3 regions of the Priestia sp. 53B2 genome follow, and region 3 is predicted to be linked to each of the others. Evidence: riboswitches for the same ligand, from Rfam matches in the RefSeq annotation. Region 3 holds a riboswitch; each other region holds the start of a gene.

Region 1 (8,310 bases), on a different contig from region 3:
CATCTAGACACATTTCTTTCCAATTGGGAGCACACAGAATAGGATGACGTATGTCTGAACATGCAATGGTGTAGCGGTTAGAACCATTCTTATTCATAAAACAATGAACAAAAGAGGCACTCACATCGCCCTTACTAGTTTGTAAAGATTTATATAGTTGGATATCTAACAACGGAACGCTCCATTTTAATTTCATTTTTGGAAGAATTCTTTTTTTAACCGACTTGACCGTTAATTTAATAAAATAAACACCATCTTTTTTTGTTTCATCCAATACGACATGCACACCTGGTTCCTTATTTATCTCCAAGTTTATATAGGGTGTAGCAATCACTTCCTTCATCTCCTTTACCATCATTCTTAACTTTGTATACCGACAAAATGTAACCGCATTCAAAAATTTGTTTTCGTATTTATTACAAGTAGATCACCCTAAACGAAGCTTTTTTACTTTCTTTCATTTTATGTAAAATACTTTCTAGACTCAATGGTAAAAATCAAAGTGAAAAAAAGCATTTTTTTGCTTTATCTAGTAATCAATTAAACGCTCTTTATCTCTTAGCGCGCAATTTTCTCTTCTTTTTTAAAAAAAGATGACAAACCTAATAATATAGTATAATAATAAATAATGCAGAATGATTATACATAGAAAGGATGACAAATATGAATCATGACCCTTCTCTTCTTAAACAACTAAAATTATGGCATATCGTCGTGATAGGCTTAGGCTACATGGCACCTATGGCCGTTTTTGATACATTTGGCATTGTAACTGAATCAACAGATGGACATGTTTCAGGCGCTTATGCATTCACGTTGATTGCTATTTTATTTACAGCCATTAGTTACGGAAAAATGGTAAAAGCTTTTCCCGGAGCTGGTTCCTCTTATACATATGCACAGCAAGTACTGAATCCAAGCATTGGTTTTTTGGTAGGATGGACGGCTCTTCTTGATTATCTATTTCTGCCAATGATCAATGCACTTTTGACAAATATTTACCTAAGCTCTCTGTTTCCAGGTGTTCCAAAGGCCTTATGGATTATCAGCTTTGTTGTCATCATGACCATAATGAATATTTTTAGCGTTCATTTAACCGTTTCTTTTGGTACGCTATTAGTTGCTTTTCAAATTTTAGTCGCTATTATCTTTATTATTTTAAGTGCTACAACTCAAGGCCAAGAGCTATCATTTAAACCGTTTATAAGTGAATCGGCCTCTATATCTCTGTTATTAAACGGAGCAGCTATTTTATGCTTTTCTTTTTTAGGATTTGATGCTGTAACCACCATGGCCGAAGAAACACTTAAGCCTGAGAAAACCATTCCTAAAGGGATTCTCATTATTGCATGTACGGGAGGCGCCTTATTTATCACAGTTTCTTACTTTGCTCAGCTCCTTTTCCCTTCAGCCTCTTTGTTTCATGATTTAGAAGGTGCATCAGCGGAAATTGCTTATAAAATTGGCGGCCAGCTTTTTCGATCTATTTTTGTAGCAGCGGCCTTGACTTCAACTATTGCTTCTGGACTTGTCTCACATATGAGTGCATCAAGACTTCTCTATGCAATTGGGAAAGATGGTTATCTGCCTCGGAGAATTTTTGGCTATATTCACCCGAAAACAAAGACGCCTATTTGGAACGTGGTGATTATTGGTGGCCTCTCTTTAATTTCACTAGGTCTGTCTCTTGAAAAAGCTACCTCTTTAATTAATTTTGGTGCTTTAATTGCGTTCAGTTCAGTGAACATAGCGGTTTTTATCCATTATTTTATTCATCAAAACAAACGATCTCTCAGTGGATATATTTCATATGTACTTATGCCTTTACTTGGCAGTTTATTTTTATTTTTTATGTGGCTTAACTTAGAAACAACATCCTTATTTATCGGTATTGTATGGAGTGTAATCGGAATTATTTATTTACTGATTGCCAGACGAAAAAATACTATTACCATTCCTACTTTTCATTTTGATTAAGGAACTAGACTTAACACACCTCGACATATTTCCCTAGAAATAATGTCGAAAAAAAAGTAATTCAGATATAAACAAATCAATACCATCTAAACACGAACAAAAAGGTAAACGATCTAGTATGAATCACTCGTTACACCGCTGTTGATTTCCGTGCAAGGCTTCGCTTTCCGCGGGCGGCCGTTGAGCCTCCTCGTCGCTTGCGCTCCTGCGAGGTCTCATCTGTTCCTCTTTTTCCGCAGGAGTCTTCGCCTTGCCCTCCAATCAACAGCTAGAAGCAACTAAACACATGAAAGCTACATTTACTATACGAATGAAAAAATCCGAACGTATTTGATTCTCAACCAAGAATCAAACTCGTTCGGATCTTTCTTCAACTAAAATACTTTCGTACCAGTCTCTTTTTATTGTTGCGATTGTGAGACTTTTTCCAAAATACGTCTTTTACGGTAAAGCATCATTCCAACTTCGCCTATATCATTAATCGCTTGTTTGTTAATATAAGCCCCGAATACCATTCCTGCTATAGGAATCATTTGGAACAGCTTTTTCCAGCCCAAGTTGTCCCTGTAGGTTAGAAACACTTCTCTCCACCCTTGTAGCTGCTGCAAGCTCTGCGTTCGATTTCCGCTTGCTAATTCTTCTAAAATCGCACGTTTCCCTACAATGTCAGAAGACGAAAACTGCATGCATTTGACCATAAAAATTCGTTCCTCTTGCTCAGTGGGGTCGTAACCATAAGAAACAGCCACTTCTTGCAGTGTTTTAAGTGTAAGCCCTAATACAAAAGGAACATCAATCGCCAGTGTAAAAATCCCGCCTACCCCGGTTGTAGCTCCTTGCAGCTGTGCATTCTTTTTTCGGACTTCAATAAAATACTCTGCCAATTCATCCATTTCTTGCAGAGATAAACGCTGAATATCCTCTATCGAAAGCTGTTTCTTTTCTTGTAATTGTGCTGATGCTTTTTCTAGAGTGGCAGACGTATTAGCTAAATACTGGCCTCCATTATCAACATACTTAGCAATTTCATCTAATAATTTTTCTATTTTTTGATGAATGAACTTTGGCGTTACTTTATCTAAAGCTGAAAAAGGCAAGCGAGCCAGCCGCTCCCAGAAAAAAAGTCCTTTTTGGTCTTTCTCCCACTTTTCAATTTTTCGTAACTCTACTCTTAACTGCTCATGCTCTGACATATCCTCACTCTTTTCCTCGATTTATCAGCTCTGCCCTACTTGTTTATTCCGCACATATTTAATGATAAAAAACAATGCAATTAAAACAACAATTCCGATTCCAATAGGCTGCATATATTGAGACACAATCGGCCCCACCTCTTTCCACTTAGGTCCTAACTTATATCCTAAATATACATAAATAGCCGTTACTGGAAGCATCGCAACAAATGTATAAATAGAAAACAGCCATACATTCATTTTTGCCATCCCGCACGGAAAAGAAATAGCCGTGCGCACTCCTGGAATAAAGCGTCCAAAAAAAGCAACCCCGCTGCCGTACTTATTAAAAAAGCGATCGGCGGCGTCAATTTCTTTTTCTTTCACCAAAAAGTATTTTCCATATTTTAAAACCAGCGGTCGTCCACCGTAACGTCCCAGTGCATAAAGAGTCAACGGTCCACAAACACCGCCTACTGTACCTGCAAGGATAGCCAGATACAAGTTCATATCACCTTGATACACCCAATACCCTACTAAAGGTAAAACAAGCTCTGCCGGGACAAATTCAAACGTTAATGCTAAAATTACGCCAAAATAAGAGAGCTGTTTTAGCGCTTCAATTAAAGAAAGTAAAACCGACTCTAACAAAAATTCTCCTCCTCATGTCATTAAATCTAAGACTGCAAAACTATAATTTAGCCGATTGATAGATAAAAACCAACGCGGCATAGTTTTTTCCTTTCCCTCTTTACGTATTACGTACTACAAAAGTTTCAATAAAAAAAAGCGCTAGTTTTATCCAGCGCTTTTATAGTTTAAAGTTAATTTGAATAATACCTACTTTACGAAGAGCATCGTATAAAATAACTAAAGCCGGTCCTAAAAATAATCCGACAAAGCCTAAAAGTTTAAATCCAATGTACAAACTAACTAGTGCAGCCAAAGGTGAAATACCCATATTTGTAGAAAATACTTTCGGTTCTACTACACGCCTTACTACTGTAATGACTCCAAATAGAATAAATAAGCCGATTGCTAATGAGTCATGCCCTTGCGTAAGAGCAAAAATCCCCCATGGAACGAGCACCGATCCTGTCCCAAGGATTGGTAAGATATCGACAATTACAATTAATAAACTAAGCAGCGCGGTATACGGAACATCTAACAGCCAAAGCCCTACATAAGCCATTACAAACGTCATGACACTTAAGATAATTTGTGCCTTGATAAAACCAACCCCCGCTTGGATAAGCTGAGTGATGACAACTTGTAGCTTATATTTCGTTTCTTCTGTTAAAAATGACTTAATTTTATTTTTAATAGCAGGCAGCTCAAGGCTGATAAATACAAGCGCTACTAAATAAATAAGAAACTCTAATAGAAACCCAGGAACAGTAGCGGCAAAGCTAATGATGATTTCTACGGTACTTTTTAATAGAGAATCTAATGAATTTACGGTTTTTTCAAGCGTGCGCTCGATAGAAGAAATCACTTCTGTAGGAAGAGCGTTTGAATAGTATTTCCACTTAATAATAGTTGGATAAATCGCGGTTTCATAGATTTCTTTCACAAAGGAAGGCGCTATTTTTGAAAGAGCAACCACTTGCGTAGCGATTGTCCGAACAATAAAAAATCCAATAAGTATGAGCGAAACAACATATAAAATGAAGGTCATAAGCACTGCATAGACTCTCTTCATTTTAAAAGATTGATGCAATTTTTGAACAATACCCTCAAGTGCTAATGCTGTTAATAAAGCAAACACAATCGGTAAACTGTAAGGGATTAACAAACATACGATTACTATCGAGGCGATGACCCATATTCGCTTTTTCCACATACTCTACTATCCCCCTACTAGCTAAGCTATCTCTATATTTACTGATAAAGAAAGGAACCAGTGACTGCTTTATGTAAGAATAAAATTTGGATATTTTTATACCTGATGTTACATATTATAGGGTCAATTCCCATAATAATAAAGGAATTATTATGAAAAAAGCTACTTATTCTAATTTTTTGAATAGAATAAGTAGCTTTTTAATTTATAAATTAGCCGGCCCTCATGACCTCTGTACCTTTTTTAGGGTCAAATTTGCCTTCTGATTTAGACATTACAATTGCTGCTAGTGTGTTTCCTACTAAGTTAACAACCGTACGTGCCATATCCATGATTCTGTCTACTCCAGCAATGAAGGCTAATCCTTCTGCCGGAACACCGATTGTTCCAAGAGTAGCCAGTAATACAACAAATGATGTTCCTGGCACTGCAGCCATTCCTTTAGATGTAACCATCAATACAAGAATGAGCGTCAGCTGTTGAACGATCGTTAAATCAATACCGTACACCTGCGCTAAGAATAACGCTGCAATCGCTTGATAAAGAACAGAACCATCTAGGTTAAATGTATAACCAATTGGTACAACGAACGATACGATAGCTTTTGGACAGCCCATCTTTTCAAGTTTTTCCATAATACGCGGAAGAACTGTTTCAGAACTAGATGTACTGTATGCTAACAAAAGTTCATCTTTCATATAGCGGAATAAGTGGAAAATGTTAATTCCTGCCCATTTCGCAATTCCTCCTAATACAACAAGCAGGAAGAAAATTAACGCTAAGTAAACTAAGATAACAAGCTTTCCTAATGAAAGGAGTGACTCTAAGCCGAATTTTGAAACTGTTACACCAATTAAAGCAAATACACCAATTGGAGCCACTTTCATTACAAGATTTACCACGTGAAACATTGCGTGAGAAACGCCGTCGAAGAATTGTACAACTGGCTTTCCTTTTTCCCCAATTGCCGCTACTCCAAGTGCAAATAACACTGTAAAGAAAATAATTGCTAGCATGTCACCTTCAACAATTGACTGGAAAAAGTTTGTCGGAACAATGTGTAAGAAAGTTTCAGCCACTGACTTTCCTTCTTGCTGTTCGGAAGTTTCAACGTATTGTGAAATATCACTCTTCTGTGCTGAATGAATGTCTACACCTTGCCCAGGATGAAAAATATTAGCAACCAATACACCGATTACAATTGCAAAAGTCGTAATAATTTCAAAATAGAGAATGGTTTTAACGCCGAGCTTTCCGACCTGTTTACCGCTCCCTGCTCCTGCAACTCCAACGACTAAGCTTGAGATAACAATTGGAATAACAATCATCTTAATTAATCTTAAAAATAGGTCTCCTAGCGGCTGTAGGTATGTTACTACACGTGGATCGTTAAACCAAATTACCCCTACAAGAACACCGAGGATTAATCCGGTAAAAATCTGCGTAGCCAAACCAAAACGAATTTTTTTCATAGATGTACCTCCCCAAAGATGTATGACATTTGTATATACTTTTCTGAAAAAACAAAAAAAGACTATTCTTAAGAAAGAACAGCCTTTTACTTACGCTATTTTGGGCTCTTTCTCTCAATAAAGCAAACGGGGTTAACTGTCGGATTCGGAATTGAGAGTTTCCTACCTTTTGTAAGGATTCACCCCAAGGCAGCTTTACTGCCGATAATGATTCCCCCGCTCTATACGATTAAGCTTATTATTCAGTTTTTATAAAATTAAAACGATCTATACGTTGTCATACGTTTTTTACAGTCAATAAAACTAAACAGAAGTCTTACTTTTACTTAACTTTATACTGCACAAATATTAATTTACTATTTTTCGACACGTTTTGTCAATACCCATGTTTATAAAACGCTTTCAAAAGGCGATAATATATATTTATGCAAAAAAGCTATTGCAACATTGCAATAGCTTTTTCTTGCTCTTTGAGTCTCTATTAGACGTTTAAGGGACTAAAGAACACGCGTGTTTATTTTATAAAAATACAAAATATAGAATAGCTGCTAACACAATTCGATACAGTGCAAATGGTACTAATTTGATACGATTAATTAATTTCAGGAAAAAGCGAATAGATACCAGCGCAAAAATAAAGGCGCTGATAAAACCAGCAATAAAAAATGGTAGTGCATCTGATGTGAAATACTGCCAGTTTTTAACCAATGAAAGTCCACTTGCTCCTGCCATGATTGGCACTGCCATAATAAATGTAAAATCTGCCGCTGCCTTATGGCTCATTCCAAGAAGAACTCCTCCTGAAATCGTTGAGCCTGAACGAGAAAAACCTGGCCAAAGAGCAATACATTGAAACAGCCCTATACCCAGTGCTTGTCCATAAGACATTTGGTCCACCGTCTCTACACGCGGACGTTTAGGTCCAAACAAATCTGCTAGAATCATTAATACAGCTCCGACTACTAAGCCAATTAGCACCGTATTTAAAGAAAACAAATGTTCATCAATGTAATCATCAAACAAAAGTCCTAACACTCCTGCGGGTAATAGACCAACAATTACCTGCATTAAATTCAAGCGATTTGTCGGTCCAATTGGAGCAGCTGGCTTTTTTCCCAATCCTAATAAATTAATAAAACGATCTTTAAAAATAACTACTACTGCTAAGATCGACCCTAGCTGAATAACAATTTTAAATGTATTAGCTACTGGAGATGAAAATAATTCTTTTGAATTTAACCACAGGTCATCCACAATAATCATATGCCCAGTTGACGAAACAGGAGCAAACTCTGTTAAACCTTCTACAATCCCTAAAATGATTGCTACAATAATTTCCCACATAAAGCTATGTACCTTGCCTTTCTTTCAAATTAATAAGCTTATCGCTTCGTTTTACATGCTCAACTATTTTCCTATTTTGACACTTGCTTTTTTATCATAATTGTTAAAACTATGAAATACAATGTGTATTTGCAAAAAGATAAGAATCTTTAATAATTTGTAATAAAAACCTTACATGCTATAATCAAAAAACACGATATCAGCTTTTATTTATTTTAGAAAGTAGTCACTATGTTCGGTATAAATTCCGGTCCCTTAGCTAAAAATGAATCATCTAGACTATTTTTCTTTAGTGTGAAAAAATGACTAAATCATTATGTTTTTTCCATCCCCTTTACTGTCATCTATCATTTTAATCAACTAGCGCTTGCTTATACGACATATCCCCTAAGTAATTTGAAACTTTTTTCTCTCTTTTCTCGTATATAGTAGTATCTTTTTTAGGAGGCTTTTTACTATGAATGGAAATGTACGTACAATGAAATGGGTCACTGCTGGGTAT
Region 2 (8,310 bases), 130 kb from region 3:
TTTTTGTGTTCTTGAATAAAAGAGACCGTGACACAAGTGTCTTTGTTGAAGGAGATCCGAACGCGTTCGGATCTTTTTTATTAGTAGGTGAGCGTAAACTTCTAGCTGTTGATTGAAGGGCAAGATGAAGACTCCTGCGCGAAAAGTGAAGCCTGGCACGGAAATCAACAGCGGTGTCAAAAGTGATTCATACGGGCTTATTGATCCCATTGTTCGCTTTTCGATTGGACCGCTTTCGTTAGGTTTCAATCACTTTTCATCTTTTAAATGACTCAATAATGCAGGAGCCATCTCCACGTGAGAAAGGGCGATGTGTGAAATCGTTTTGGCATAAGGTGTAATTTCGTTAATAAATTGTTCGAGTACGTGCAGGTGAGGAAGCTGAAGCTTTGTAATAAAGCAGGCTTGCCCGGCGATGCGTTCACAGAATAAAGCGTAGGGATACTGAGAAATAAATCGTTTAAAACGCTCGTGATCTCCGTTTTTCATAGTTACTTCAATAAAACACGACACGGGCAAATGCAGCTTTTCATAATCAATATCAATCGTATACCCTTTTATAACACCAAAGCTCTCTAGCTGGCGTACTCGCTCTGCCACCGAAGGAGGGGACAAATTAATTTGTTTTCCTAGCTCTCGTAAGGAAAGGCGGCTGTTTTGCTGCAGCGCCTGCAAAATCGATAAATCAATTTCATCAATTTTCAATTGAAAACCTTCTTTCTCATTAACGTTTCATTTGATTAGTAATAGTAGATAAGATGTTTTATATGTAATCTAAAATTTTCATTTTTCTTACTATAATAATTAAAAAGGAGTGAGTAAAAAATGGCAAGAGTTTTGTTAGAAAACGAAGAGGGAACAAATTTTGAAAAAGCATTGAATTTAATTCCGCATGTAAAAAGATTGTACGATGAGCTTTACGACATGCTTTGGAACAGCGATATAGTAGAGAGAGAGACCAAGGAAAAAATTAGGCTTTATCTAGCAGGCGTTAACGGCTGTGAGACATGTATGAGCATGTCATATGTAGGCGATGAGACGCTTAATCAAAAAGTGTTAAGAGAAAAAGAGCTTGAAGAAAAAGACCGACTGCTGTTTCGATTTATTGATGTATACCGGGTACGTCCAAGGGAGTTGACCGATGCTGATATGGATCAATTAAAGAAATTTTACAGTGATACGCAGCTGTTAGAGCTTTTGGCTGTTATTAATTTATTTGATCAATTTCACAAAATGATTGTCAGTTTAGATTTGTATGATTTTTGCAGCTTGCAGGGCAAGTGAAGTCTTCGCTAAAAATATCTTGACAGACAAAATCCACAGGAGTAAGATAGCTTTCGTGAAGTGAAACGTATCATGAATTGAATCGATTATTCTAAAAAATAGATTATAGACATTTGAATAAAAATCGCTTAATCCATTACGGAGCGGAGGACCCATTATTTACGCACATATTGTGCTCCGGGGTGAATCCTTAAAAAGGTAGGGTTACTCTTAAAACCCGAACCCGACAGCTAACTTCGCAAGCGTTTTGAGGGGGAAGAGTGTGAAAAAACACAGGAGCCTTCCTGTGTTTTTTTGCGCTTTTTTTAAGAAAAAGATGTAATTTTTTAGAAAAAGTATAAGCTAAGAGAACACACAGCAGTTGAAGAAAGGAATAAATACATTATGAAAAAACAGTTTGCTGTATTAGGATTAGGTCGTTTTGGAGGCAGTTTGGTTGAAGAGTTTGCTAATCTGGATGTGGATGTGCTCGCTATTGACCGCAATCAGGAGGTAGTAAATAAATTTAGCAACTCAGCTACATATGTTGTGCAGGCAAATGCAATTGATGAAGCTAGCTTAAAGGGGCTAGGTATTCGCAATGTTGATCATGCTCTTATTTCGTTTGGGGATGATATCGAAGCGAGCGTGCTCGCAACGATGCTTTTAAAAGATATGGGCGTTAAGCAAGTATGGGTAAAAGCAGTGAATATGTATCATCAAAAAGTGCTGGAGAAAATAGGAGCGGACAAAGTCATTCACCCTGAGCGCGATATTGCTAAGCGTATTGCTCATCACGTGGTGTCAGAAAAAATCATTGATTACATTGAACTGTCAAAGGATTATAGTATTGTCGAAATTGTCGCCTCCAAAAAGCTTCATAATAAAACGCTGTTTGATTTAAACATTCGTGCCAAGTATGGCTGTAATATTATCGGCTTTCAGCGAAAAGACGGGGAAATGGTTATTTCGCCTACCGCCCATGAAATAATTGAACAAGGGGACATGCTTATTGTGATTGGACATAATCGCGATTTGAACCGTTTTGAAGAAGAAGGAGTTTAACTCATGAAAAAACAAATCATTAAACTCACCCCTCCGCAGCTACTTGTCTCTATTTTTGGCGGAGGAATTATTATTGGTGCTCTTCTATTGATGATGCCTTTTTCTACTACTGAGCCAATCCGGTGGGTAGACGCCCTTTTTACATCTACTTCCGCTATGACAGTGACCGGCTTAGCCGTCGTAGATACAGGTACGCGTTTTACCGTCATTGGTCAAACGATTATTATGCTGTTAATTCAAATAGGCGGTCTTGGCATTATGTCATTTGCCGTGTTGATTTTTATGATGCTAGGTAAAAAAATTGGATTTAAAGAGCGTATGCTCGTTCAGCAGGCATTAAATCAAACGAGCATCGGCGGAGTTGTCCTGCTAGTTAAAAGGCTGTTTATCTTTTCATTTTTAATTGAGTTTATTGCACTTATCTTTCTAGCGATACGCTGGGTTCCGGAGTTCGGATGGTCTAAGGGGCTGTTCTTTAGCTTGTTTCATTCGATTTCGGCTTTTAATAACGCAGGGTTCGGACTATTATCTGACAGCCTGGTTCAGTATGTAGGAGATCCCATTATTAACATAACGATTTCTTTTCTGTTCATTATCGGTGGATTAGGGTTTACCGTCCTTGCAGATATGTGGGTGAAAAAATCCTATAAAAAGCTAACGCTGCATTCGAAAATTATGATTATCAGCACGTTTGCGATTAACGGGGTTGCCATGCTTTTTATTTTTTTCTTGGAGTACAGCAATCCACATACGCTCGGAAGTTTGTCATTAGGAGACAAAGTGTGGGCATCTTATTTTCAAGCTGTAACGACACGTACAGCAGGTTTTAATAGTATCGATATAGGAAGTTTGCATGATTCCACTATATTTTTAATGGTTATGTTAATGTTTATTGGTGCAGGAAGTGCTTCAACAGGAGGCGGTATCAAACTCACGACGTTTGTGGTGATTATTTTTTCCGTATGGGCATTTTTACGAAGCCGGGAAGATATTGTGCTGTTAAAGAGACGGCTTCTTCCTCTTCACGTGTTTAAGGCACTAGCCATCACGATGATTTCAATTATGTTTGTGTTTGGGGCCATTTTCCTGTTAAATATTTCGGAAAACCTGCCGTTTGTAAAAATTATGTTTGAAGTTGTTTCTGCGTTTGGAACAGTAGGTTTATCGATGGGAGCAACTCCTGAACTTTCGTGCTTTGGACGCGTGATTATTATCTTTATCATGTTTTTAGGGAAAGTGGGGCCATTAACACTGGCGTTTTCATTATCTAAGCAAAAGCGCGAAGCCGTTCGTTATCCAAACGAAGATATAATGCTAGGGTAGAAAAATCGCCTTCGATGAGGCGATTTTTTTATATTATTTATACGTTCAAGACATATAAGAGGTTACGCACAAAACAGTTGCGATGAATAAAAAGAAGGCAAAGACAAGAACAATGGGCAATTTGGAATGTCGGCGCATTAAAGGCCCCCCTTTTTTATAGTAAAAAATCTCTTACTATATATAACGAAAGAAACAAAAATATGATTCACTTTTTTTGGCGAAATTTGAAGGTTTTTCTCGTTAAAAAAATCCGCACCCCTGTCCTAAACATTTTGCCAAGCTGTTGCATACACTAAAAGCAGATAACAGGAAGTGAGGGATGTTACGTGGGAAAACAAAATTTTGCGTTAATCGTTGTGTTATTTGTTTTACTAGTTATTGTAGGTGCGTCTGGCTTCCGCTTTTAAACGTTAACTTTATTTGCGCATAGCCCCCGTCAAGAAGGGCATACTAGGCGGAAGTGAAAACCAAAAATTTCTTCAATATTGCCGAACAATGAGTTCCTCTACTCATTCATCTAATCGGTATGTAGCCATGCGAAAGCATGGTTTTTTTTTGAAATAAGAGCATGAATGATGTTCATCCCCTCTAGAAATTAGTAGTAGCAAGAGCACCCTACGATTACTAATAGAATAAATAAAACAACGATAAATGAAAAACCAAAACCGCCTTTTGCACCCATATGTGTAACCTCCTTTAATAAAAGTCTCTATATCCTATGTACTAATTGGGTTAAGTGATTGAGAAATTTGCCTATTTTTTAACGGTAACGATCTTTTGAGAAGAATGAAGAACACTTACTTTTTTCATTTGTGCAGAAATCCTTTATGATAAAGAGGAAAAGGAGGGCAAAGTGGTGGGAATACATGTAGAATACGTCATGAATCAGCTAGAAGAGGGAAAGTGGAAAGAGATCAAACGCGAAATTCAACAAGAAATGAAGAAAAAACCTCAAGCATCTGATTTGTACTGTTACTTAGCGGTTTGTTTAGCAAAGCAAATCGAAGAATCAATTATTTTTGAAAAAATGGTATTGAATTTAGAAATGGACCGAGCTCTTCATCAGGCATTAACATTGAATCCATCTTCAAGCTTGGCGCACTTCGTTCGAGGAATAAAATACCGGGAAACTCCGCTTATGTTTGGAGGGAATTACGAAAAATCGCTGTCTTATTTGCAGCAGGCGCAAGATCTTGGTTTTGAAGGGATTATGCTGCCGCTCGAACTCGCCAAAACCTATATTCAATTAAAAGAAATGGAAAAAGCGAAAGAACAATCGCCTATGCCCGGGAAATCAATCCTACTCACGCGGATATTAAAAAAGTCGAAAACATGTTGCAAACAGGACGGCGAATCAAAAGTCCTGTTTTATTTTTGGTTTTTAGGAAACATATGCTGATTTTCATAAAGAATTGTTTTTTATATAACAATAAGAATATTTATAACAATTTTAAGAAGTGCATATAAGTCCAACGACTTCTTAACTGCTAGATTTTCTACATTATTAGAGCGTTCAGTCTACATAATTCCAAAAATAGTAAGAAACTATCAGCCTATGGATAAATTGTTAGAAAATATAGATAATTGTAAGTGGATAGAGAGAAAAGTTAAACATGCGACTAACTAAAAAAGCAAAGGTCTGATTTACTTTGCTTTTTATTTATACAAATATGTAAAAAATATCATAATAAACCAATTTATTCTTTGTGAAATCCATCGTTTCAGACGATGTGAAATAATGTATTTGAAGGAGGAGACCCAGATGAAGGTTATGAAGATGTTGGTTATTGCATTATTTAGTTTAAGTTTAGTTGTCACACCAGCTGCTGCTGAAGTTCCGGGTGTCGACCATTCAATGAAACGAGGTGCTACACAAGGAATTGTAGCGGCATCTCACCCGCTGGCTGCTGAAGCGGGAAGGAAAGTTTTAGCTGAAGGCGGAAACGCTGTAGATGCAGCAGCTGCCATTCAATTATCTCTAAACGTTGTGGAACCGATGATGTCAGGTATCGGCGGCGGCGGCTTTATGATGATTTATGAAAAAAAGAAAGATAAAATTACGATGCTAGACAGCCGTGAAATGGCACCAGCTGATGTCACGCCTAAGCTGTTTTTAGATTCAAAAGGAAAAGTCATCCCTTTCAGTAAGCGTCACATAACAGGAAAAGCAGTTGGAGTCCCTGGTACGCTAAAAGGAGTAGAAACAGCACTTAAAGATTATGGAACAATGGACTTATCAGGTGTTATTAAACCAGCTATTACTCAAGCAGAACAAGGAATCAAAGTAAATTGGTCGATGGCTCAGTACATTGATGAAAATGTGGACAAGCTTGAAAGATACCAAACGGCCGGTAATGTATTCGTGCCGAATGGCAAGCCGTTAAAAGAAGGAGATAAGCTTGTTCAGCCGGATCTTGCTAAAACATTAAAGCTTATTCAAAAAGAAGGATCAGACGCTCTTTATAAAGGAGAAATTGGAAAAGCGCTTGTTAAAGAAGTTCAAAAACGCGATGGAAGTATGACCATGGATGATTTGAAAAATTACGTTGTAAAAGAACGTGAGCCGGTCAAAACAACTTACCGAGGCTACGATGTGGTTAGTGCGGCTCCTCCTAGCTCCGGCGGATTAACCGTGCAGCAGATTTTAAAGCTAATGGAAGGTTATGATGTAGAAAAAATGGGTTCCAATACGCCTCAGTATTTGCAGTATTTAACGGAAGTGATGCACTTAGCTTTCGCGGACCGCGCGGCGTATATGGCAGATGAAGACTTTTACGAAGTGCCGAAAAAAGGACTGTTAAATGAAGATTATATTAAAGAACGTCGTAAATTAATTAATCCAAACAAAGCAACGCCTAATGTCAAAGAAGGAGACCCTTGGAAATATGAAGGAAAAGAAAATCCAAATAAAGCAACGGTAAAGGAAGAAAATCCAATCGGTCAAACGACTCATTTCTCTGTTGTAGACAAATGGGGAAACATGGTTTCTTACACGACTACCATTGAACAAGTTTTTGGCTCAGGAATTATGGTTCCTGACTACGGGTTTATGCTCAATAATGAAATGACGGATTTTGATGCCACTCCGGGAGGCGTGAACCAGGTTGAGCCTAAAAAACGTCCTCGAAGCAGCATGTCTCCAACGATGCTGTTAAAAGACGGAAAGCCGTTCATGGCAATTGGTTCACCGGGAGGCCCAACCATTATTGCGTCTGTAGCAGAAACGATTATGAATGTTATTGACCATAAGATGCCGATTCAAAAAGCGATTTTAACACCTCGTATTTATTCAGGCGGCTATCCAACCGTAAGATGGGAACCTGGCTTTAGCCAAGATACGATTCTTGAAATGATGGCCAAAGGACATGCGTTTGAAGAAAAGCCTGAGCATATTGGAAACGTTCAAGCGGTTATCTATGACTATGAAACGGGAAAAATGTACGGAGGCGCTGATAATACGCGCCAAGGCACGGTATTAGGAGTAGACGCAATTAAATATGTATCCAAACAGCCAAAACCAATTAAAGAAGAGAAAAAAGGAGAGTTTACAGTTGAAGTCAACCGTGCCGTTTATCCATTTACTGATAAGCAAGTGAAGCTGATTGATGGAAAGCCTTACGTTCAGTCCGACCGCCTGCTGTTAGGCTTAGGCGTCATTGATTCGAGTGACTTAAAGCTGTATAAACCAAATCATCACTCTTATTTATCAGTTATCAAAGTAGCAAAATCACTTGGCTACAAAGTGAAATGGGATGAAGAAAAGAAAGTGGTCTCATTAGAAAAAGATCCTGGTGAAGACGATACCGGCGATGATGAAGACGGAGACGTTATTACAAATTAAAAAATAGGATGGGAAAAAAGTAGTTTAGTTGAATGAAGACCCGAACGAGGAATTGGGATTCTTGAGGGAGAATCCTACTCGTTCGGATTTTTTTATTGCTATGGTGACCATAGTTTTCGTCTATGTAGTTGCTTCTAGCTGTTGATTAGAGAGCAAGGCGAAGACTCCCGCGGAAAGCGAAGCCTTGCACGGAAATCAACAGTGGTGTAACGAGCGATTCATACTAGCTCCTTTATCCCATTTGTTCATCTTTAGATTGAATGGATTTTGTTATGTCGCCACCTCTTTTTTTATGAAAGCAAATAAAATTGGCGATTTTAAACCAAATGACAAAAAAGTTTGCATGATTTGCCAAAAAGTTGTAGAAATCGACAGTTTTTTTGGCATATGTAAGAAAACCCGTGATAAAAAGACTGATAGAATGCTACAAACAAAGTTGGCATCATTTTTGCATAAGAAATAGATGAGGGGCTGTATTAATGAAAAAAATACATAGTTAAATAACCACCTATGTTTACTTCACACAGAATAAAATGCAACGGAGGTATAGAAAATGAAAAAAGACATTTCAATTATCGGTGTACCCATGGATTACGGACAAACAAGAAGGGGTGTAGACATGGGGCCGAGCGCGATCCGCTATGCAGGCATGAATACACGCTTAGAATCTCTTGGCTATACCGTACACGATGAAGGCGATATTAAAGTAGAAATTAAAGAGCGGGCAGACGTAGATAAAAATACGAATTTGAAAAACTTAGCGGCTGTAGCCAGCGGAAATGAACAGCTTGCTGCAAGAGTTGAAGAAGTGAGAGAGC
Region 3 (8,310 bases):
GAACGACTTCTTTCCTGTAATGTATTTGAAGAGCCAAATCGCTTTTTTATTGAAAAGCATGAAGTGGAACCGTTAAGAAAGCAAGAGGAAGAAGTTGTTTTACTTAAGAAAAAAGTAGATCAGCAGTTTCCGGTGCACATCCATATTCAGCGCACGGAAGGGGATATTCCGCTCTTAGTTGTTCAGTGGAAAGAGTTTTCCTCAAGTATTGAAAAGCAAGAGGAAGTCATTCGAAAAATGAAGCAATATAAGCAGTTTGTCCAGCAAAGCCAAGATGCATTTATTGTAACAAGAGAAGGCAGAATTCAATATTTGAATCCCGCTGGTGTTAAACTTCTTGGCGGCGAGAAAAAAGAAGAGTATATCGGGCGTCCTTGGCTTCATTTTATTCACCCCGAACATTTAGAAATCGTAAAAGAACGAATGGTTCAGCTGATGAATGGAATGTCCGTGAGGCCGCGTGTTGATGTGAAACTATTGACTAAAAAAGGAGTCGTCATTATTGAATCTTCGGCAACCAAAATTAAGTTTGAAGGACAGGATGCCATTCAGTATATTATTCGCGACGTAACGGATCGAAAAAAATATGATGAAATGGCAAGCAAATCTGAAAAGCTTACAATGGTGAGCAAGTTAGCGGCAGGAGTAGCACATGAAATTCGTAATCCAATGACGGCGATTAAAGGGTTTATTCAGCTGTTAAAAGCATCGAAACAGTACAACGAAGAATACAATGATATTATGCTTGAAGAATTGAATCGCGTCGAATCCATTATTCAAGAATTTTTAACGCTGGCCAAGCCTAAAATTGAAAATTCATACCACCCTAAAAGTCTCAATCAAATCATACGTCATGTGACATTACTATTAGATACACACGCCAATTATAAAAACTGTCGTATTATTAATGAGATTAGTGATGAGATTACAATCTTTTGTGAAGAAAATGCGCTTAAACAAGTTTTTATTAATTTAATTCAAAATGCGCTTGAGTCAATGAGCAAAGGTACAGTTAAAGTCACCGTTGAGAAAAGAAATGAATACGGCATGGTCATTATCGAGGATGAAGGCTGTGGAATTGATGAGCAATCTTTAGCTCGGCTAGGTGAACCGTTTTATTCCACTAAACAAACAGGAACGGGGCTAGGGTTAATGATTAGCTACCGAATAATCGAACAGCATCAAGGGCATATTTCATTTGCGAGTAAAGTAGGAGTGGGAACAAAAGTAGAAATTGCTCTTCCGTACATTAAAGAACCAGTGAACATTTCATAGCGCTTGCTATTCGTTCACTGGTTTTTATTTGTTTGGAATAAAGGCGAATGTTTTTTGAATATTTTATTTTAATGTTCGTGTATATTGTTGACTAAAGGGTTTATTTTTGATATATTATCACATGGCTAGAAAATAACCGAATGATAATAAAAAAAGAAAATTCGGTCAATAACTTTTATCTTTTACCCAAAGAAAAAAGATGATGGGAGAATGTACAATGAACTCAAATTATGATGTTATTGTGGTAGGGGCAGGACCCGCTGGGATTTTTACTTGCTATGAGTTAACGTTAAAATTACCGGAAGCAACTATTTTATTAATCGATAAAGGACACGATATTTATCGACGTAATTGTCCGATTCTTCAGAAAAAAATTGAAAAATGTCCGCCTGCGGTTGGCAAAAAAGAGTTTGCTGGCTGTTTGCCTGCTTGTTCTATCACAAATGGTTTCGGTGGAGCCGGCGCATATTCAGACGGGAAATTTAATATCACCAGTGAATTTGGAGGCTGGATGACGGATTATCTGTCTGAATCACAGGTGGTAGATTTAATTAAATATGTGGATGAAATTAATTTAAAACACGGAGCAACCGATACGATTACGGATCCGTTAACTGATAAAGTTCGTGAAATTGAAAAACGCGGATACGCAGCAGGATTAAAGCTATTGCGTGCCCAGGTGCGTCATTTAGGAACAGAGCAAAATTTAGAAATTTTAAAAAGCATTTATGAATACTTAAAAGAAAAAATTGATATGCAGTATAAAACGGAAGTAGCCGATTTAATAACAGAAAAAGAAGATGGTCAGCATATCGTGCGTGGTATCGAATTGAAGAATGGTGAAAGAATTACGGCTGATAAAGTGGTTGTTTCACCAGGTCGAGACGGCTCGAAGTGGATGAGTGACTTACTAAAAAAACGTCGTTTAAAAATGATTAACAATCAAGTGGACATCGGCGTTCGAGTAGAAACATCCAACGTTGTTATGGAAGAAATCAACAAGCACTTGTACGAAGGGAAATTCATTTACAATACGTCTGTAGGTACAAGAGTCAGAACGTTCTGCAGCAATCCTTCAGGACATGTGGTAGTAGAGAATCATTCAGGTATTATGTTAGCAAATGGACACGCATACAAAGATCCGAAGCTTGGAAGTCAAAATACGAACTTTGCGCTGCTTGTTTCACATAAATTTTCGGATCCATTTGATCAGCCGAACGAATATGCGCACGAAGTATCAAGATTAGCTAATATGCTGTCAAACGGGGGCTTAGTGGTTCAAAAGTATGGAGATATTTTAAAGGGCCGTCGTTCAACAGCAAATCGAATTAAAGAAGGCTTTTTAGAACCAACGCTAAAAGAAGCTGTGCCTGGTGACTTGGGCTTAGTGCTTCCTTACAATACGATGAAAAGTTTAATTGAAATGACAGAAGCACTGGATCATGTAACGCCTGGGTTAGCATCTGAACATACGCTGTTTTACGGTGTGGAAGCGAAGTTTTACTCAGCCCGTCCGAAGTTAAACGATAAGTTTGAAACTGAAATTTCCGGTTTATACGTGGGAGGAGACGGAGCTGGTATTACGCGAGGACTCGCGCAGGCAAGTGCGTGCGGTGTGTGGGTAGCGCGTGACATTGTTGAAAAATTAAAGAATCGCAAAGCAAGTTCTGAACCTGTTACTGTATAAGAAAAAGAGGCCTTCACGGCCTCTTTTTTTATATGTGTTAAATAACGAGAGCGAATAAGTAAAAAGTAAAGAACTTGTACCGCTCCAACTCCGATAGTTTTATATGATAATTACCCGCTCCTTTTTTAAAAGGTATTACGGAATCCATACTTCTATCGTGAGCAGAATTAAATAGAATAAGGCGAATTGATAATGTCCATTTCTTTGCATCAATAAAGTCAGTGAAATTTTAGGGGATTTATATCAAGCAGCACAATAAGGATAAAATCAACAGTTGAAAAGAGTTATTTTTGATGAGTAAAATATTTATGAAAGCAGTAAAGTACACGGACGTTAGAATAATTATGCAAATTTATGAATGGCAGTTAATGAGAAGAAAGTTCACTTTACAAACTATTTTTTGAATTAATTTTTTATTCGTTAGATTTTAAGTCTTGTTAAATAAGTATTTGTGGTTTATTGAAATATGATGTAAATATTTTAAAATATAACAATTCTCAACTTTTTATGATAAAATTCTGCATTATTTTTGAATAAAAACTTGACAGAAACATATAAAATGAATTTTAATTAAAGTAACAATTATTATCATGCAAAAATATTAAAGAAAATTATTTGCTTAATCTCTTTTGTTTTATAAGAGAACGGGGGACCCATATTTGTGCGTAATGTACTTGGGGTGAATCTTGAATGAATCAAGTAGGGTAACTCACGTACCCGAATCCGACAGCTAACTCCGTAAGCATTCAGTGAGGGAATAACAGGTCTATGAAACCATGATATTCTCATGGTTTTTTGTATAGCTAAAAACATTCCTAAACTATTAATCTGAAAATTTTTAATATATTGTATATTTTGAGTGTTATCGCTCTCAATGCATGGTAAAATAAGTATGGTAGTTAGAATCATTCTAATATAATTTATTTACGGGAGGTAAATCTATGAAGCTATCGACAAAGATCATTATCGCACTAATTGCTGGTGCTGTTGTAGGAGTGTTGATTAATGCTTTTGCTCCAAGTGCTTTTGCTCCGCTGGACAAGTACTTGTTTACACCGCTTGGCCAAATTTTCTTAAGCTTAATTAAAATGCTTGTTGTACCAATTGTGTTTTTCTCTATCACGTTAGGTGTAGCAGGTTTAGGAGATCCTAAAAAACTAGGAAGAATCGGGGCTAAAACAGTTTCCTACTTCCTAGTTACAACAACCGTTGCGATTATTATCGGTTTAATTTTAGCGTATGCAATCAAACCGGGTACGTTTGGATCTTTTGATACAAAAAACGCTTCTTTCGAAGCCGAAAAAGCACCGCCGGTTGGAGAGACATTCTTAAATATGATTCCAGTCAATCCAATTCAAGCGATGGCTGAAGGGAATATGCTTCAACTTATCGTTTTCTCTATCTTTATCGGTTTTGGTATTACGATGCTTGGAAGTAAAACAAAAGGGCTTTATAATTTACTCGAGCAAGGTAATGAATTGATGATGTACCTTGTAAATCTAGTGATGAAGTTTGCTCCTTATGGAACATTTGGGCTTCTCGCAACCGCGGTTGGAAGTCAAGGCTGGCAGGCAATTAAAGCGATGGGGCTGTACATGATTGTAGTCGTGCTCGCACTGTTTATCCATTCGATCGTAACATATGGGGGATCAGTCGCTCTTATGGCCAGACGTAACCCAATTGAATTTTTTAAAGGTTTTGCTCCTGCGATGACAGTTGGATTCAGTACATCAAGCAGTAATGCAACGCTTCCGATTTCAATGAATGTGGCTCAAAAAAATCTTCGTGTCCCGGAGTCCATCAGCAGTTTTGTTCAGCCGTTAGGTGCTACCATTAACATGGATGGAACGGCAATTATGCAAGGTGTAGCGACTATTTTTATTGCGCAAGTATACGGTGTTGACCTGTCGCTGGGTGCTCTTGTGACGGTTGTATTGACAGCGGTGCTTGCTAGTATTGGTACAGCAGGTGTGCCGGGAGTTGGTCTCATTATGCTAGCAATGGTATTGAGTTCGGTTGGCCTGCCTGTAGCAGGTATCGGATTGATTATCGGGATTGATCGCTTGCTTGATATGCTTCGTACATCTGTAAATATTACGGGAGACGCTGCGTGTGCCGTTATTGTGGCTGAGTCAGAAGCAAAGCGTATCGATAAATCTGTAACGCACTCGGCTTAATAAGTGTAAAAGCTCTAGCTATATGCTAGGGCTTTTTTTATTGGCAAGAAACTCTTCTTTTCAGCATACAGTTTAATAAGAGTGTATGTTTGAAAGGAGAGTGCGGAAATGAATAAAACTCATGTAATAAAGCCGCTGCTCGACGACGACTACCCAGTTATTTCATATGGAAAAGGAATTTATTTGTACGACCAAGATGGAAAAAGGTACATAGATGCTTCGTCGGGGGCAGTTACAGCAAGTATCGGACACGGCGTAAAAGAAATTATTAATGCGATGACCGATCAGGCACAGAAAGTTGCGTTTGTATATCGGTCGCAGTTTACAAGTGATCCAACAGAAGCCTTAGCTAAGAAACTATGTGAATTAAGCAGCAATCACTTCCAGTGGAGCTTTTTTGTAAACAGCGGGACAGAAGCGACTGAAACGGCTATGAAAACGGCAATTCAGCATTTTCAAGAGCAAGGAAAGTCAACCAAAACAAAGGTTTTATCACGCTGGATGAGCTATCACGGTATTACAATAGGAGCTCTGTCTATGTCAGGGCACGTTGGAAGACGAAAACGCTTCTCGTCTTTGCTTGAAGATTATCCTTCGGTTTCACCTCCTTATTGCTATCGATGTCCGTTTCATCAAACCTATCCATTCTGTAATCTTGCTTGTGCACACGAATTGGAAACAGTTATCAAACGAACCGGCCCTGAACATATTGCTGCTTTTATTACAGAGCCCATTGTAGGAGCAGCCGGAGCAGCGCTTACACCTCCTCCCGGTTATTATGAAGTGATAAGAGAAATTTGTGATAAATATGATGTGTTATGGATTGCGGATGAAGTCATGACTGGAGTTGGGCGTACAGGCGTGATGTTTGCGTATGAGCACTGGGGAGCTAAACCAGACATCATGACGCTTGGAAAAGGAGTGGGAGCAGGATATACACCAATAGCCGTTACGTTGGCTAGCAGCAAAACGATTGAACCTATCATGAACGGATCCAAATTAATTATGAGCGGACATACGCTAAGCGCTAATCCGCTGTCATCCGCTGTAGGGCTAGCTGTTTTAACCTATATTGAAAAGCATGATCTTGTTCAAGAAGTAGCGCTGAAAGGAGACTATTTAGTAGGGAAATTGAAGAAGCTTCAACTTCTTTATCCTATCATTGGTGATATACGTGGCAAAGGCTTACTAATTGGTCTTGAGCTTGTGCAAAATCCAAAAACGAAGGAGCCTTTTTCATCCTCGGAAAATATGACGGCACGCGTAATAAGTAAAGCCCAAAAAAATGGTCTTCTCCTTTATCCTTCACAAGCAGGAACAGACGGAGTCGAAGGAGACGGTATTATTATTGCGCCACCATTTACAATTACTCATCGTCAACTTGATGAAGCGGTCGATCTGCTTTCGAAAACATTACATGAAGTGCAAAATGAAAAACAGAGAAATGAGGTGAAATGAGTGACAAAGGTTGAAAACTCATTTCAAAAGATTACAACTGTGGAACAAGCGATTGAATACGTGGATCATGCTGCTACGCTGATGATAGGAGGATTTGGAGGAGTAGGCAGCCCGCCTTCTCTCATTGACGGTCTGATTGAAAGCGGAAAATCAAATTTTACATTGATATGTAATGATTCAGGCTTTCCTCATATTGGTGCGGGAAAATTGGTAAGCCAAGGAAGAATTCAAAGGCTGATCGCTTCTCATATTGGATCGAACCCAGTGGCTGGAACGCTGATGACAGAAGAAAAGCTGAAAGTTGAGTTTTCTCCTCAAGGAACGCTTGCTGAACGGATTCGAGCGGGAGGAGTTGGACTCGGAGGATTACTGATTGATGTAGGAATTGAAAATGACATTATTCAATTTGGAAAAGAAAAAGTGGAAGTAGACGGCAAGACATTTTTAGTTGAAAAACCACTCACAGCCGATGTGGCTTTTGTATATGCAAAAAAAGCAGATCCATTCGGCAACTTGCTTTATGATAAAAGCGCTCGAAACACTAATCCATTAATGGCTATGGCAGGTCGTATAACTATTGCTGAAGTGGATGAAATCGTTCCTCTTGGCGACATTGACCCAGAGAACGTGATGACGTCAGGTGTATTTGTGGATTATATTGTCCCTTCAAAAGGAGTGAATTGGAAATGGGTTTGGGAATAGATATTCGTCATCGTATTGCAAAACGTGCTGCGGCTGAAATCAAAAACGGCATGATTGTTAATTTAGGGATTGGCATTCCTTCTCTTATTCCTAATTATGTACCAAGCACTGTTCATGTGATGTTTCATGCTGAAAACGGAATTTTAGGGTTAGGATCTTCCCCTCCTTTAGGTGAAGAAGATGAGAATGTTTGCAATGCAGCAGGCTACCCAACAACTATCGTTCAAGGGGCTTCATACTGTGACAGTGCTACAGCCTTCGCGATGATTCGAAAAGGATACGTCGATATGACTATTCTTGGTGCTTTAGAGGTGAGTGAAAAAGGGGATTTAGCTAATTGGATTGTGCCAGGTAAGCGAGTTCCTGGGATGGGAGGAGCGATGGAATTAGCTCAAAAAGCGAAAAAAGTCATTGTGCTAATGAATCATACGAGCAAGACAGGAGAACCGAAGCTGGTTAAGGCGTGCTCTTTACCTCTGACTGCTTCGGGCTGCGTGGGATTAGTTATTACAGAGCGGGCGGTTTTTAAAGTAGAAAAAGATGCGCTTCTTCTAACAGAGTTAATGTCTCCTTATACCGTAGAGGATATTTTGAGTTCAACAGAAGCGACAGTTCGCCTGAGTGATCAATTGATTACAATACCATAAGGAGGACCATTACATGAACATACAACAATCTATTCATAACTGGATGACAGAGCATCGTCAAAGTGCAGTGCGTTTACTCAAGCGTTTCGTAGAAGAAGCAAGCGTACAAGGTTCTGAAAAGCATGCGCAGGCAATTGTCATTGAACGCCTTCGACAGCTGCAGTTAGATATTGATATATGGGAACCGGACGAAAAAATACTTCGTAGCCATGAAGCTTTTGCCTCCAACCGTTCTACTTTTCGCGATAGTCCGAATGTGGTAGGCGTGTTAAAAGGGAAAGGTGGAGGGAAATCCATCATTTTGAATGGGCACATTGATGTAGTGCCACCCGGAGATCTTTCACAGTGGACGGAAGACCCTTAT

Evidence for each region. Region 3 has a riboswitch for cyclic di-AMP ahead of ACN6NE_RS04780 (dicarboxylate/amino acid:cation symporter). Riboswitches for the same ligand answer to the same signal wherever they lie in the genome.
Region 1: linked by a shared signal. The riboswitch ahead of ACN6NE_RS13285 (cation:dicarboxylate symporter family transporter) and the one ahead of ACN6NE_RS04780 (dicarboxylate/amino acid:cation symporter) in region 3 are both predicted to bind cyclic di-AMP.
Region 2: linked by a shared signal. The riboswitch ahead of ACN6NE_RS04110 (potassium channel family protein) and the one ahead of ACN6NE_RS04780 (dicarboxylate/amino acid:cation symporter) in region 3 are both predicted to bind cyclic di-AMP.

The regions. Positions count from the first base shown of each region.
Region 1 covers NZ_JBLZXA010000016.1:33,221-41,530, reverse strand. The annotation lists gene ACN6NE_RS13315 (hypothetical protein) at 1-343, opposite strand, end outside; gene ACN6NE_RS13310 (APC family permease) at 664-1,977, shown strand; gene ACN6NE_RS13305 (hypothetical protein) at 2,108-2,242, opposite strand; gene ACN6NE_RS13300 (EcsC family protein) at 2,379-3,170, opposite strand; gene ACN6NE_RS13295 (DedA family protein) at 3,195-3,800, opposite strand; gene ytvI (sporulation integral membrane protein YtvI) at 3,961-4,992, opposite strand; gene ACN6NE_RS13285 (cation:dicarboxylate symporter family transporter) at 5,205-6,464, opposite strand; cyclic di-AMP (ydaO/yuaA leader) riboswitch at 6,571-6,710, opposite strand; gene ACN6NE_RS13280 (undecaprenyl-diphosphate phosphatase) at 6,984-7,808, opposite strand; gene ACN6NE_RS13275 (hypothetical protein) at 8,266-8,310, shown strand, end outside.
Region 2 covers NZ_JBLZXA010000008.1:137,190-145,499, reverse strand. The annotation lists gene ACN6NE_RS04125 (hypothetical protein) at 125-271, shown strand; gene ACN6NE_RS04120 (Lrp/AsnC family transcriptional regulator) at 250-705, opposite strand; gene ACN6NE_RS04115 (carboxymuconolactone decarboxylase family protein) at 826-1,284, shown strand; cyclic di-AMP (ydaO/yuaA leader) riboswitch at 1,400-1,544, shown strand; gene ACN6NE_RS04110 (potassium channel family protein) at 1,669-2,328, shown strand; gene ACN6NE_RS04105 (TrkH family potassium uptake protein) at 2,332-3,651, shown strand; gene ACN6NE_RS04100 (YjcZ family sporulation protein) at 3,978-4,058, shown strand; gene ACN6NE_RS04095 (YjcZ family sporulation protein) at 4,247-4,333, opposite strand; gene ACN6NE_RS04090 (tetratricopeptide repeat protein) at 4,508-5,050, shown strand; gene ggt (gamma-glutamyltransferase) at 5,414-7,492, shown strand; gene rocF (arginase) at 8,046-8,310, shown strand, end outside.
Region 3 covers NZ_JBLZXA010000008.1:264,902-273,211, reverse strand. The annotation lists gene ACN6NE_RS04790 (ATP-binding protein) at 1-1,275, shown strand, start outside; gene ACN6NE_RS04785 (NAD(P)/FAD-dependent oxidoreductase) at 1,493-2,962, shown strand; cyclic di-AMP (ydaO/yuaA leader) riboswitch at 3,569-3,723, shown strand; gene ACN6NE_RS04780 (dicarboxylate/amino acid:cation symporter) at 3,904-5,139, shown strand; gene ACN6NE_RS04775 (aspartate aminotransferase family protein) at 5,248-6,597, shown strand; gene ACN6NE_RS04770 (CoA transferase subunit A) at 6,598-7,299, shown strand; gene ACN6NE_RS04765 (3-oxoacid CoA-transferase subunit B) at 7,284-7,946, shown strand; gene ACN6NE_RS04760 (peptidase) at 7,960-8,310, shown strand, end outside.